One region of the Lysinibacillus canaveralius genome, then DNA from elsewhere that is predicted to be linked to it. Evidence: riboswitches for the same ligand, from Rfam matches in the RefSeq annotation. Region 1 holds a riboswitch; each other region holds the start of a gene.

The links. A riboswitch is a leader RNA that binds a small molecule or an ion and turns the genes downstream of it on or off. The one in region 1 is predicted to bind S-adenosylmethionine.
Region 2: another riboswitch for S-adenosylmethionine. It lies ahead of AA0Y26_RS17220 (methionine ABC transporter ATP-binding protein); the one in region 1 lies ahead of AA0Y26_RS01800 (MetQ/NlpA family ABC transporter substrate-binding protein).
Region 3: another riboswitch for S-adenosylmethionine. It lies ahead of metA (homoserine O-acetyltransferase MetA); the one in region 1 lies ahead of AA0Y26_RS01800 (MetQ/NlpA family ABC transporter substrate-binding protein).
Region 4: another riboswitch for S-adenosylmethionine. It lies ahead of AA0Y26_RS20370 (bifunctional homocysteine S-methyltransferase/methylenetetrahydrofolate reductase); the one in region 1 lies ahead of AA0Y26_RS01800 (MetQ/NlpA family ABC transporter substrate-binding protein).

What each region holds. Positions count from the first base shown of each region.
Region 1 covers NZ_CP154840.1:337,840-340,950, forward strand. Annotated here, with positions in the region: gene AA0Y26_RS01795 (methionine ABC transporter ATP-binding protein) at 1-669, opposite strand, end outside; gene AA0Y26_RS01800 (MetQ/NlpA family ABC transporter substrate-binding protein) at 737-1,555, opposite strand; SAM riboswitch class I at 1,655-1,771, opposite strand; gene AA0Y26_RS01805 (pyridoxal phosphate-dependent aminotransferase) at 1,890-3,068, opposite strand.
Region 2 covers NZ_CP154840.1:3,385,662-3,388,772, forward strand. Annotated here, with positions in the region: gene AA0Y26_RS17215 (methionine ABC transporter permease) at 1-645, opposite strand, end outside; gene AA0Y26_RS17220 (methionine ABC transporter ATP-binding protein) at 638-1,663, opposite strand; SAM riboswitch class I at 1,742-1,845, opposite strand; gene AA0Y26_RS17225 (thioredoxin family protein) at 1,907-2,209, opposite strand; gene AA0Y26_RS17230 (hypothetical protein) at 2,219-2,542, opposite strand; gene gcvH (glycine cleavage system protein GcvH) at 2,757-3,111, opposite strand, start outside.
Region 3 covers NZ_CP154840.1:2,283,943-2,287,053, reverse strand. Annotated here, with positions in the region: gene AA0Y26_RS11535 (hypothetical protein) at 21-224, shown strand; gene AA0Y26_RS11530 (LLM class flavin-dependent oxidoreductase) at 226-1,215, shown strand; SAM riboswitch class I at 1,400-1,506, shown strand; gene metA (homoserine O-acetyltransferase MetA) at 1,587-2,525, shown strand; gene AA0Y26_RS11520 (hypothetical protein) at 2,666-2,803, shown strand; gene AA0Y26_RS11515 (alpha/beta fold hydrolase) at 2,949-3,111, shown strand, end outside.
Region 4 covers NZ_CP154840.1:4,037,560-4,040,670, reverse strand. Annotated here, with positions in the region: gene hemG (protoporphyrinogen oxidase) at 1-1,287, shown strand, start outside; SAM riboswitch class I at 1,476-1,575, shown strand; gene AA0Y26_RS20370 (bifunctional homocysteine S-methyltransferase/methylenetetrahydrofolate reductase) at 1,677-3,111, shown strand, end outside.

The DNA.
Region 1 (3,111 bases):
ATTATGCTCCACAAGCCTGCCTTTCTCCAAGACATATACATAATCGCAGATTTTTTGAATGACATTCATTTCGTGTGTGATTAAAAGGATGGTAATGCCGAGTTTTTCGTTGATTTCAAGGAGCAGGTCCAGGATGGAGTCCGTTGTTTCAGGATCCAGGGCACTTGTCGCTTCGTCACTAAGCAGAATTTCAGGTTCCTGTGATAGGGAGCGTGCAATAGCCACACGCTGCTTCTGACCGCCCGACAGTTGGTTCGGATAGCTTGTCAGCTTATCTGTTAAGCCAACGATTTCTGCATATTTTTTTACCTTTTGTTCTACTTCCTGTTTGTTATGTCCTAATAGCTTTAAAGGTATAGCAATATTATCGTAGACTGTCGCTGTTTTTAGTAAATTAAAATGCTGAAATATCATTCCGATTTTTTGTCGTGATTGTCGAAGCTGTTCTGGGGAAGCTTCTGTCAGATCAATACCGTTAATGATTACCTTGCCGCTTGTTGGACGTTCGAGAAGGTTGACACATCGGATGAGTGTACTTTTACCTGCACCCGAATAGCCGATTACCCCGTGGATCTCACCTTTTTTAACTTGTATATCTACCTGGTCAACAGCAGTAACTGTGCCGTTTTTTGCTTCGAATTGTTTAACAACCGATTGGAGTTGAATCATTGTTTTCCGCCTTTCTAGCTAAAAAGCTACCGGCGTCAATGCCGATAACTTTTGGCCATGTATTGGATTAGAAGCCTGGAATGACAGCTCCATCGTATGTTTCTTCAATGTATTGGCGCACTTCTTCTGAATGATATGCTTCGATGAATTTCTTCAAGTCTTCACTGTCTTCATCACCAGGACGTACAACAATTACATTTACATAAGGGGAGTCTGCAGATTCAAGCAGGATAGAATCATCTTTAGGACTCAAGCCTGCCTCCATTGCAAAGTTTGTATTGATAGCGGCAAATTCCACTTCTGCGAGCTGAGTTGGGATTTGTGCCGCCTCTAATTCGATAAATTCCAGGTTTTTTGGATTTTCTTCAATATCATAGATTGTTCCGTTAATGCCTACGCCCTCAGCCAATGTGATATAGCCGGCATCAGCCAGTACCGCTAGTGCGCGTCCGCCGTTTGTTGGGTCGTTAGGAATGGCAACCTTTGAACCTTCCGGGACAGCATCGATCGACTCATATTTCTCTGAATAGAAGCCCATTGGGTTTAAGATTGTCTCTGCTACAGCCACAAGTTCCTCTCCACGGTCATTATTAAAGTTGTCCAGGAAAGGCTCATGCTGGAAGTTGTTTACGTCCAGATCTCCCTCTACTAGTGCTGTATTCGGCAGCACGTAATCAGAAAACACTTCAATCTGTACTTCCAAATCATTTTTTGCTGCTATTTCAGCGGCCACTTCTGTAATTTCTTCATGCAGGCCTGCTGTTACGCCGACCTTGATCACACCATCATTTAATTTTGAGGCTGAATCTTCATCGCTGCTGCATGCTGCGAGTGATAGGGCAAGTGCTGCACCTGCGAATAAATAACCAAATTTTTTTGTTTTCATAGATGATTCCTCCAACGTGTTTGTATTTGTCCTTTAATAAAAAATGCCTCTCCTTTGAAAAGAGAGGCATGAATAGACAAAGACAATATTCAAACACCACTCTTATCTTTCAAAACGAATTCGTTTTGTAGGAATTAGCACCTTGCAAATGCGTCTTTCGCATATGCTGGTTGCTGAGCTTCATCGGGCCAGTCCCTCAGCTACTCTTAATAAGAGAGAAACACTATATTAAAAAACTATGAAACTTAATATACAGACTATTTATTAGTTTCGCAATAGTATTTTATTATTTTTCTAAAAAAAATTACGCGCAACTGCTTTTTGCGAAAGAAAATTACTTAACAGGTATTTGAAAAAGTCCTAACTTTTCTACACGAGCAATCGCCTCTTTCAGCCGTTCTTCTGAAACGAGCAGACCAACGCGTATATAGCCTTCCCCGTATTCACCAAAACCATTGCCTGCTGCGACGGCAACATCCGCATTGTCTAGCAGCAAATCAGCAAACTGCTGGCTGGTAAATCCTTTTGGAACAGGCAGCCAGGCGAAAAATGAGCCTTTGGGTGCCTGCACATTCCAGCCGATACGTCTTGCTTCTTTCACGAGTATATTGCGGCGTCTTTCGTATGTATCGCGCAATCCCTCTACACTATTCTGCTCAGCTGTTAAAGCCTCGGCAGCTGCATGCTGGATAGCGGGGAAGATACTGCAAAACAGGTGATCTTGAATCAAATTAATCGCTTCAATCATTTTTTCATTACCAACAGCAAACCCGACACGCCATCCGGCCATATTATACGATTTTGATAGTGTGTACAATTCAATGCCGACATCTTTAGCGCCTTCTGCCTGCAGGAAGCTAACCGGCTTTATACCGTCAAATCCGAGTGCTCCATATGCAAAGTCATGCGCGACAGCAATATGGTGTTGCTTTGCAAAGGCAACTGTTTTTTCAAAAAATTGCTGGTCTGCCACACCTCCAGTAGGATTGTTCGGATAATTGATGTACATCATTTTGGCACGGTCTTTTATTTTCTCGGGCAGCGCATCATAGTCGGGCAGGAAGTTATTCTCTTTTATGAGCGGCATTGTATCAAATTTTACATCTGCAAGTGCGACACCTGATAAATAATCTGGATAGCCCGGATCCGGCAGCAGCATTGTATCTCCAGGATTCAACATAGCTAACGGTAATTCCACAAGTCCAACTTTTGTCCCTCCTAATATAGCCACTTCTTTATCGGGATTGATGTCCACATTATATTCGCGTTTGTAAAATTCAGCTGCTGCCCGGCGAAGTTCGGGAATCCCGCGAAACGGCGAGTATTTATGTGTAGATGGATCAGCTGCCGCCTCCTGTAAGGCTTCGATAATATGTGGGGGAGTTGGCTGATCAGGGTTACCTTGTCCTAAATTGATGATGTCGCGTCCCTCTGCAACTGCCTGCGCTACTTTTCCAGCAAGCGCAGCAAAAAATTGAGGTGGAAGCTGCTGTAGTCTAGTCGAAAATTCCATTTTATAAATCACCTATTTTTCAGAATATATTAAAAATTATACG
Region 2 (3,111 bases), 1.5 Mb from region 1:
AATAAAATCACCGATATATTGAATAATGAATACGACAAGTAATATTAAAATGGTCGCCATCAATGTCACATCTGAACGATTTCGCTGGAACCCTTCTAAATATGCCAAGTTCCCTAATCCGCCAGCTCCAATAATGCCGGCCATTGCAGTATAACCGACAAGTGCAACAGCGGTTACGGTAATACCTGATATTAATGCCGGTAAGCTTTCTGGCATTAGTACCTTAAAGATAATAGTCGATGTTTTTGCCCCCATTGAGCGAGCTGCTTCAATAACGCCTTTATCAATTTCACGAAGAGCAATTAACACCATGCGTGCATAAAACGGAGCTGCTCCAATTATGAGCGCCGGTAATGCCGCATTGGCACCACGAATGGAACCTACTAAAAACTTTGTAAATGGAATTAGTAATATGATCAATACGATAAATGGAATCGAACGGAAAATATTCACTAATGATCCTGTTAAGAAATAAACAATTTTATTTGCCCATAATTGATATGGACTTGTTAAAAAAAGCACAATGCCGATTGCCAATCCTAAAATAAATGTAATGATTGTAGAAACAGCAGTCATATACACTGTTTCATATAAAGCTTCTGTCATCTTCTCCCAGTTTACATTCGGAAATAATTGACTAAGCATGCTCAATCACCTCCGTTTGTAATTCATGTTTTGCCAACACGTGAAGTGCCGTTTGTACTTGCTCCTCTGTTCCGTCAATATGCACAATCAATGTCCCGTAAGGACCGCTTGTCGTATAGGAAATAGACCCATGTACAATATTTACATCAACCCCATGCTCCTTAATCAGCTGAGAAATAACAGGTTGTTCTGTAGCTTGTCCCACAAACGTTACTTTTACCAGCTTACCGGAAGGATAATTTTCCAGAATCTGCTCGATTGATTCTCTTGTTTCATTTGTACCTGATACTTGCGATACAAACCTTTTCGTAATAGGTGCCTGCGGGTTCTGGAAGACATCTAATACCTTTCCAGTCTCTACTACCTTCCCAGCTTCCATAACGGCTACACGGTGGCAGATTTTGCGTATAACATGCATTTCGTGTGTAATCAGCACAATTGTCAGCCCTAAACGCTTGTTAATGTCCAGTAATAGCTCCAGGATCGAATCTGTTGTTTCCGGATCGAGAGCGGAAGTTGCTTCATCGCAAAGCAGAACTTCTGGATTGTTGGCAAGCGCCCTTGCAATCCCTACACGCTGCTTTTGCCCGCCTGATAATTGAGAGGGATACGCTTTGCCGCGGCCTGTCAAACCAACGAGGTCAATAAGCTCAGCCACACGCTTTGCACGCTCCTGCTTTGGTACCCCTGCAATCTCCAATGGAAATGCGATATTCTCTTCCACTGTACGGGACCATAGAAGATTGAAGTGCTGGAAGATCATACTGATTTTCTGACGTGCTGCACGAAGCTTTCCACCAGAAATTGCCGAGATTTCCTCTTGGTTTACTATGACGGAGCCCGTCGTCGGCTTTTCTAAACCATTCAACAGGCGGATCATCGTACTTTTACCCGCACCGCTATAGCCGATAATGCCGTATATTTCTCCTTTTTCAATCGATAGGTTTACATTATCAACGGCTGTCAATTCACCGTTTTTCGTTTTGTAAACTTTTGTTATATTACGTAACTCAATCATATTTGGCTCCTTCTACATAAAAAAACCTTTCCGCCGTGATAAGCAGAAAGGTTTTCGTACATTTTATACGTAACCGTTCTCTCATCTTCCAAAGCATGACTTTGAGTGACTTGGCACCTTTTCACATATGTGATGGTTGCCGGGCTTCACAGGGCACTTCCCTCCACCGCTCTTTATAAGAGTAACGTTATTAAGTTTATTTTTATGTTTGTTACTGTACCACGCCATGCAATTGTCCGTCAATCACTTTTTTAATATTTCATACAAATTAGGTACGGATTGAAATGCATACAGCTTTTGGGCATACTCTCCATCGCGTGCAATCAGCAAACAAGGTACACTTTCCACCTCATATTGCATCGCCAAATCTTCCAAATAATTCACATTTCCTTTACCAATCGCTACATCCGGCAGTAGTTCTTCCACAACTGTCATCATTTTAGAGGCGATAGCACATGTACCACAAATTGGTGTATATAAATAAAAGGCAGCTATACGCTCTGTTTTCATTGCTTCCTGCCACTCATTCTGTGTCCATTCCTTCATCTAATCATCCTATTTCACTTGGAATTTGGCCGCTTGTAAAATTTGGCGCACAATCGCACTCGGTGCTTCTGCAACACCTGTAAAAGGGGCGGGCAGCTCCAGCTGAACTGCTTCACTGTATGTGCGACGCATCATTTTTCGCAAATAATCGCCGGATTTATCCCGGTCAAAAAATGTAAAAAACTCACAGTACTCATACGGCTCAAGCAAGTCAATGAACGCTTCCTCGTCCTTCGTGCCATGTGTACAAATGATCAACACATGTTCAGCAAGCAGAGGCTCAATTTTTAATTTATCAGAACGACCTTCTACAATTATACACTTTTCAATCATTCACCGCTTACCTCCCGCTTTTATGAAAGGGGCATTCGCATCTTTTTTGCTGCTGCAAGCTTTTATCTAACATATTTCCCATGCCTAGCAATAGACGAAGCAGCTTCAAGCTGCAGACGCGCATACCGAACTATTCTATAAAGTAAAAAGTTTTACTTTCTTTTATTTTGAAAAAAAGCGCCAAAATCTACTGTTAGATTCAGGCGCTTTCGTATTATTCAGCGATCAATTCTTCATATGCTTCAGCAGTCATTAATTGCTCTACTTCCGATTCATTCGAAAGTTCAATAACAATCATCCAAGCATTTTCATATGGAGATTCATTAACGAATTCAGGGTTATCAGATAACTCCTCATTCACTTCTACTACTGTACCAGACACTGGTGAATATAATTCAGAAACTGTTTTTACTGATTCTACGCTACCAAACGGTTCATTAAACGTTACTGTATCGCCTACTTCAGGAAGCTCAACGAATACGATATCGCCTAATTCATGCTGTGCGAAGTCCGTAATACCAACACGTACTTTATTGCCTTCAATTTTTACCCATTCATGCTCTTGCGTA
Region 3 (3,111 bases), 1.9 Mb from region 1:
ATAGGAATACAAGGAAGGAGATGACGGTTCTGAAAGCTGGTTCTTGGGTACATAATATAATCGGCATCCTTTTAATCATCGTCAGCATACTACAAGCGATCAACAGTTGGGATGAAAGCATGCTGAAATCTACTTTTTATCTACTTTTTGCGGCGGTTGTCGCAGTTCTCTTAGTCTTCTTAACAAAGAAGCGAAATGAGATCAAGCAGGAGGGAAAACAATAATATGAGTAAAATTAATATACCGATTTCTGTTCTAGACCTCGTCCCTGTACGAGAAGGACAGGATGCACATGATGCCTTCAATCGTGCACGAGACTTAGCGAAGCACGTAGATGAACTAGGTTATACACGATACTGGTTGGCAGAACATCATAATAGCCGCTCGATTGCCAGCTCTGCTACTCCAGTCGTCATTGGTTATATTGCAGAGGCAACAAAACAAATCCGCGTCGGCTCAGGAGGTGTCATGCTGCCAAACCATGTGCCGCTAGTGGTAGCAGAGCAGTTTGGTACACTGAATGCCATGTATCCGGGACGAATTGACTTAGGACTTGGCCGTGCGCCTGGGACAGACCCATTTACAGCGCGTGCTCTTCGCCGTAATATTGCTGGAGAGGACTTTGAAGAAAATGTTGTCGAGCTGCAGCGTTATTTAGCAGAGGCAAAAGAGACAGATTCAGTGCGTGCTTATCCAGGTTTCGGTGAACAAATTCCGATTTGGATTCTTGGCTCCAGTATGTTCAGCGCAGAGTTTTCCGCGAGAAGAGGAATGCCGTATGCATTTGCCTCCCATTTCGCACCTGACTACTTCACACGTGCAATTAAGTTGTACCGTGAGCAATTCAAGCCAAGTGAATACTGTGAAAAGCCGTATGTCTTGGCATGTGTTAATGCGATTGTGGCTGATACAGATGAAGAAGCGCACTATTTAGCAACGACTTTCTATCAGTTCTTCCTTTCCATCATTCGCCGTGACCACCAATTAATGAAACCGCCTGTAAGAAATATGGATGAGATTTGGTCACCATTCGAGCGGGATGCGGTCATGCAGCAGCGCCAGTACACATTTATTGGCAGTAAAGAAACTGTTGCAAAAGAACTGCAGAAATTTGTTGAGGAAAACGGTGTAGATGAAGTTATGATTAGTTCTTCTATCTATGACGATGAAGCGCGTAAATATTCATTTACATGCCTGCGTGACATGTTTGCATAATCAAATTTACTTATCTCTAACGCCGAGCCAGTCAAACTGGCTTGGCTTTTGTATTTGGTTAAATGCTTCTCGCTGCTTATACAAAAATCACTCTTTCACACTAGATAAATAAATAATAAGAAGGAATTTTGTAAGAATTATTGAATAATTTGCATCTCCGTGATACAATCTATCTAATTTAATCATCTTATCGAGAGAAGCAGAGGGATATGGCCCGATGAAGCTTCAGCAACCTCTAGCGCAGCTAGAAAGGTGCTAATTCCAGCAAGGTTTATCCTTGGAAGATAAGAGCGAGCGACTAAAAACCTCTCATTCTTATGCTGGAATGAGAGGTTTTTTTTGATTAGTGATAGAAATGGGGGGACATTGGAATGCCAATTAATATACCGAAAAGGCTACCAGCTGGAAATTTACTTAGAGAAGAAAAAATATTCGTCATGGAGGAGGACCGCGCTCGCACGCAGCAAATTCGTCCACTAAATATACTTGTATGCAATTTAATGCCTGAAAAAGAGAAAACGGAATTGCAGCTGCTGCGTTTACTTGGGAATACACCTCTTCAAGTGAATATTACCTTCTTAAATACAGCGACCTATGAATCGAGAAATGTATCCAAATCACATTTGCAGCTTTTTTACAAAACGTTTGATGAAATTAAGCATCGACGCTATGATGGAATGATTATTACCGGTGCGCCAGTTGAACGTATGGAATTTGAGGAAGTGCTATATTGGAAGGAAATTACATCTATTATGGATTGGGCAAAGGACAATGTCACGTCTATTATGAATATTTGTTGGGGGGCACAAGCAGCTTTATATCATCATTTTGGCATCGGTAAATACGAGCTTCCTAAAAAATGTTCCGGTGTTTATTCCCATGTCATAACGGATTTAACGGTTGACCTTGTACGCGGTTTCAGCGATGAATATGTAGCACCGCACTCCCGTCATACATCAGTTTCAATTGAAGAAGTCCGTAATCATCCCGAGCTGAAGCTGCTGAGCTATTCGGATGATGCCGGGGTATTTATCGTCCAATCGAAGGATAACAAACATATCATGATTACCGGACATCTGGAGTATGATGCTACCACGCTAAAAGACGAATATGTAAGAGATGTGGCAAAAGGAGATAATGTAGAACTTCCTGTAAATTACTTCCCGAATAATGATCCGTTAAAAGAACCAAAGAACACTTGGCGGGCTCACTCCCATCTTTTGTTCTATAACTGGCTGAATTATTATGTTTACCAAGAAACGCCGTACAAATGGGATTTTATCGAGGAAGATATCGAATATCATATTTAATGAAACATGGCTGTGCGACCGGTTACTATCGGGGCATAGCTTTTTTTATGAAGCAGCAGCAATAAAGTTAGAAAATTGAAACTATATAGCATTTTATTCGTAAATTAACTAAAAGGAGTTTATAAAAGGAGGGCTTTGCCATGCTATTCATCGTCGTTGTCCTTTCTATACCAGTATACGGCTATTGTATTTGGTCTTTATATGAGCCTGAGGAAGCCTTTTCTTCATGGATAAATGGCGCTATAAAGAAGTTCCTGAACTCTCCGATCTGCAGCTAAAACACATACGCTACGGCAGTATAACTGTGATAATTCTGATGTCGATCGGTATTTTAGCACTTGCCATTAATACAGTCGTATCAATAGTCAGATACTTTAATGGTTAACAAAGTTTATAATATCCAAACGTTAGGAGAGATTTGTCATGTGGAAACAGAAAATCATAGAAACAAAACGGGGTGCCTTTGAAATTTTCGAGTGTGGGGAAGGAGAGCCTCTTGCAGTTACACACTTATATAGTGAGTTTGATGAAAGGGGAAACGCTCTTGCTCATCCATTCACCCCTTACTATCATGTATTTTTAATCA
Region 4 (3,111 bases), 870 kb from region 1:
ATTTTAATTGAACGCAATGAATATCTGGGCGGTAAGATTCATTCAGCATATGAAGGCGGCTTTATCATGGAGACAGGGGCAGATTCCATTGTCGCACGTCATCCTGGGGTGCTTGAGCTGGTTAAGGAGCTTGATTTTGAATCAGAGCTTGTTTATAACGAGACAGGGATTTCCTATATCCATACAAATAACGAATTGCATGCAATACCAGCAGGGTCTACATTTGGTATTCCGATGAGCATTGATTCGCTGCAGGCTAGTACACTTATTTCAGAAGAAGGAAAGAAGCGGGCCCTGAAAGATTTAGAAATGCCGAATACAGGATTTACGAAAGAAAGCTCGATTGGGGAATTTCTTGAATATTTCCTAGGGGAGGAAATTGTAAGGAAACAGATTGCCCCTGTACTTGCAGGTGTTTATTCCGGAGATCTTTACCAGCTTTCTCTCGCTTCTACTCTACCGTATCTTGTTGATTATAAAAATGAATACGACAGTATTATCAAAGGGTTCGAAGCAAACCGTGAACAATTTGAGAAGGCTGCCAATAAAAAATTCATTTCCTTCCGGAACGGGCTTTCAGCATTGATTGATCAGCTGGAAGCAAATCTGCCGGAAGTGAACTTCATGAAGAATACAGAGATTCACAGTGTGATGAAAGAAGATGGCTGCTATAAAATAGATATTGGGCATGAAACAGTGCTCGCTGATGTCGTTGTGCTCGCTGTACCTAATACAACGGTGCAGAAAGTACTGGCAGATGAACAGCTAAAAGTAAATCTAAAGCGTTTCACTACAGCTTCGGCTATCACGTTGTATCTTGGCTTCGATGTGCCAGACAGCGTATTACCAGCAGATGGTACGGGCTTTATTGTTTCTCACAATAGTGACTTAGTATGTGATGCCTCTACATGGACGAGCCGAAAATGGAAGCATACATCGCATGATGGAAACCTGCTTGTGCGTCTATTCTATAAAAATGTAAATCCCCGCTATGAGGAACTTGCGGCTATGACGGATCAAGAATTGCTGGAAGTAGCGCGAAATGATGTAAAGGTAAGTCTAGGAATTGATGATGAACCGACAGTCGTAAATGTCGCGAAATGGATTGACCAAATGCCACGGTATGACCTTGCACATAATGAAGCATTGTCTGTATTGTTGAAAGACCTGGAGGAGAACTACCCGAACTTGCTGCTTGCTGGCTGTTCCTATTTTGGTGTAGGGATTGGAGCATGTATCCAAAACGGTAAGAAAACAGCAGAGCGCATCCTAGCTGCTTTGCAATAATAGAGAGCTCGGAAGGATAATGAATCCTTCCTTGAGCTTTTTTGAAAAACTCAGTTATGGTAGAAAAATAGCCCTATATCCAGAAAACCAATAAATTGGCCATGAAAACGTTTACTATTGTAAAACGTCTTGACGTCTCTTTCAGATAACGTTATGATTCTTTTAATTGTTGACAAAATTCAATATATTTCTTATCGAGAGAAGCTGAGGGACTGGCCCGATGAAGCTTCAGCAACCAGCTCTAAAGTCAGGTGCTAAATCCAGCCGGCAGATGCCGAAAGATGAGAAGGGACTACGATTCTTAGCCTTCTTGTTAAAAGAGGGCTTTTTCTTTTAGATAGAAATGACTGAAAAGTTTTGCAATTCGGTTAAAGAAAAGAGGGATACAAATGGGCTTGCTTGAAGCTTTAGAAACGCGGGTATTAACAGCTGACGGTGCAATAGGCACGCTGCTTTATTCTTACGGGCTGGATTACTGTCACGAGGAGATGAATGTGACAAAGCCTGAAATAGTGCAAAAAATCCATGAGCAATATATTACTGCAGGAGCAGATATCATTCAAACGAATACATACGGAGCAAATTCGATAAAATTGGCTCGGTACGGCTACGAAGATCGCGTAAAGGAGTTTAACGAAGCAGCTGTTGGATTAGCGAAAACAGCTGCAGGGGATAACGTATTCGTTTTAGGAACGATTGGAGGCATACGGGGAATTCGTAAAAGCGATGCAACGCTTGAAGAGATTACTTCAGCTATTCGCGAACAGGCACGTGTGCTAATTGACGGAGAGGTGGACGGTCTTTTACTAGAAACCTTCTATGATTTTGAGGAAATACAGGCAGTTGTCAAAGCTGTTCGTGCAATGACAAATAAGCCGATTATCGCACAAGTATCTATGCATGAGCCAGGCATTTTACAGGGAGGTATTTCATTCCGTACAGCCCTTCTTGAACTTGAGGCTTTAGGAGCGGATATTGTGGGCAGTAACTGCCGTCTTGGCCCATTTCATACAATTCAGGCGTTTGAAAAAGTGGAGCTTCCGAAGCATGCTTACTTATCGGCCTATCCAAATGCTTCTCTTCTAGATGTAGAAGATGGGCGCGTGGTATACGAATCCGAAGCTGACTATTTTGCACGCGCTGCTGAGGAGCTGGTCAAGCAGGGGGTCCGTCTAATCGGTGGTTGCTGCGGAACGACACCGAAGCATATTGAAGCAGCAAAAAAGCGGTTATCAAAGCTTACACCGCTAAAGGAAAAAGAGACGATGCCGGCAACGACTGAATTCGTCCGTGTGCCGGAGCCGCCTAAATATGAACCGCTGCATCTAAAGGCGAAACGCGAACGCTCGGTGATTGTGGAACTAGACACACCTCGCCACTTAGAGATTGGTGGGTTTGTAAAAGGAGCCAAGGAATTATATGAAAATGGAGCGGATGTCATCATGATGGCAGATAATTCTCTAGCGTCTCCAAGGATTAGTAACATCGCAATGGCATCTATCCTCATACAGGAAGGAGTGCGCTCCCTGCCGCATATCACATGTCGGGATAGAAACTTGATTGGTCTTCAATCACATTTAATGGGGCTGGACGCTTTAGAACTGCATGACATTTTAGTTGTAACCGGGGATCCGACGAAAGTAGGGGATTTCCCAGGAGCAACAAGTGTATACGACGTTTCTTCTATGGAGTTAATGTCGCTCATTAAACAATTGAATGAAGGTATTTCGTTTTCCGGTAAACCGCTTCGCAAACAGGCTAACTTCTCGGTGGCAGGAGCATTTAATCCGAATGTCAGGGTAGTGGACCGTGCTGTCGCACGCT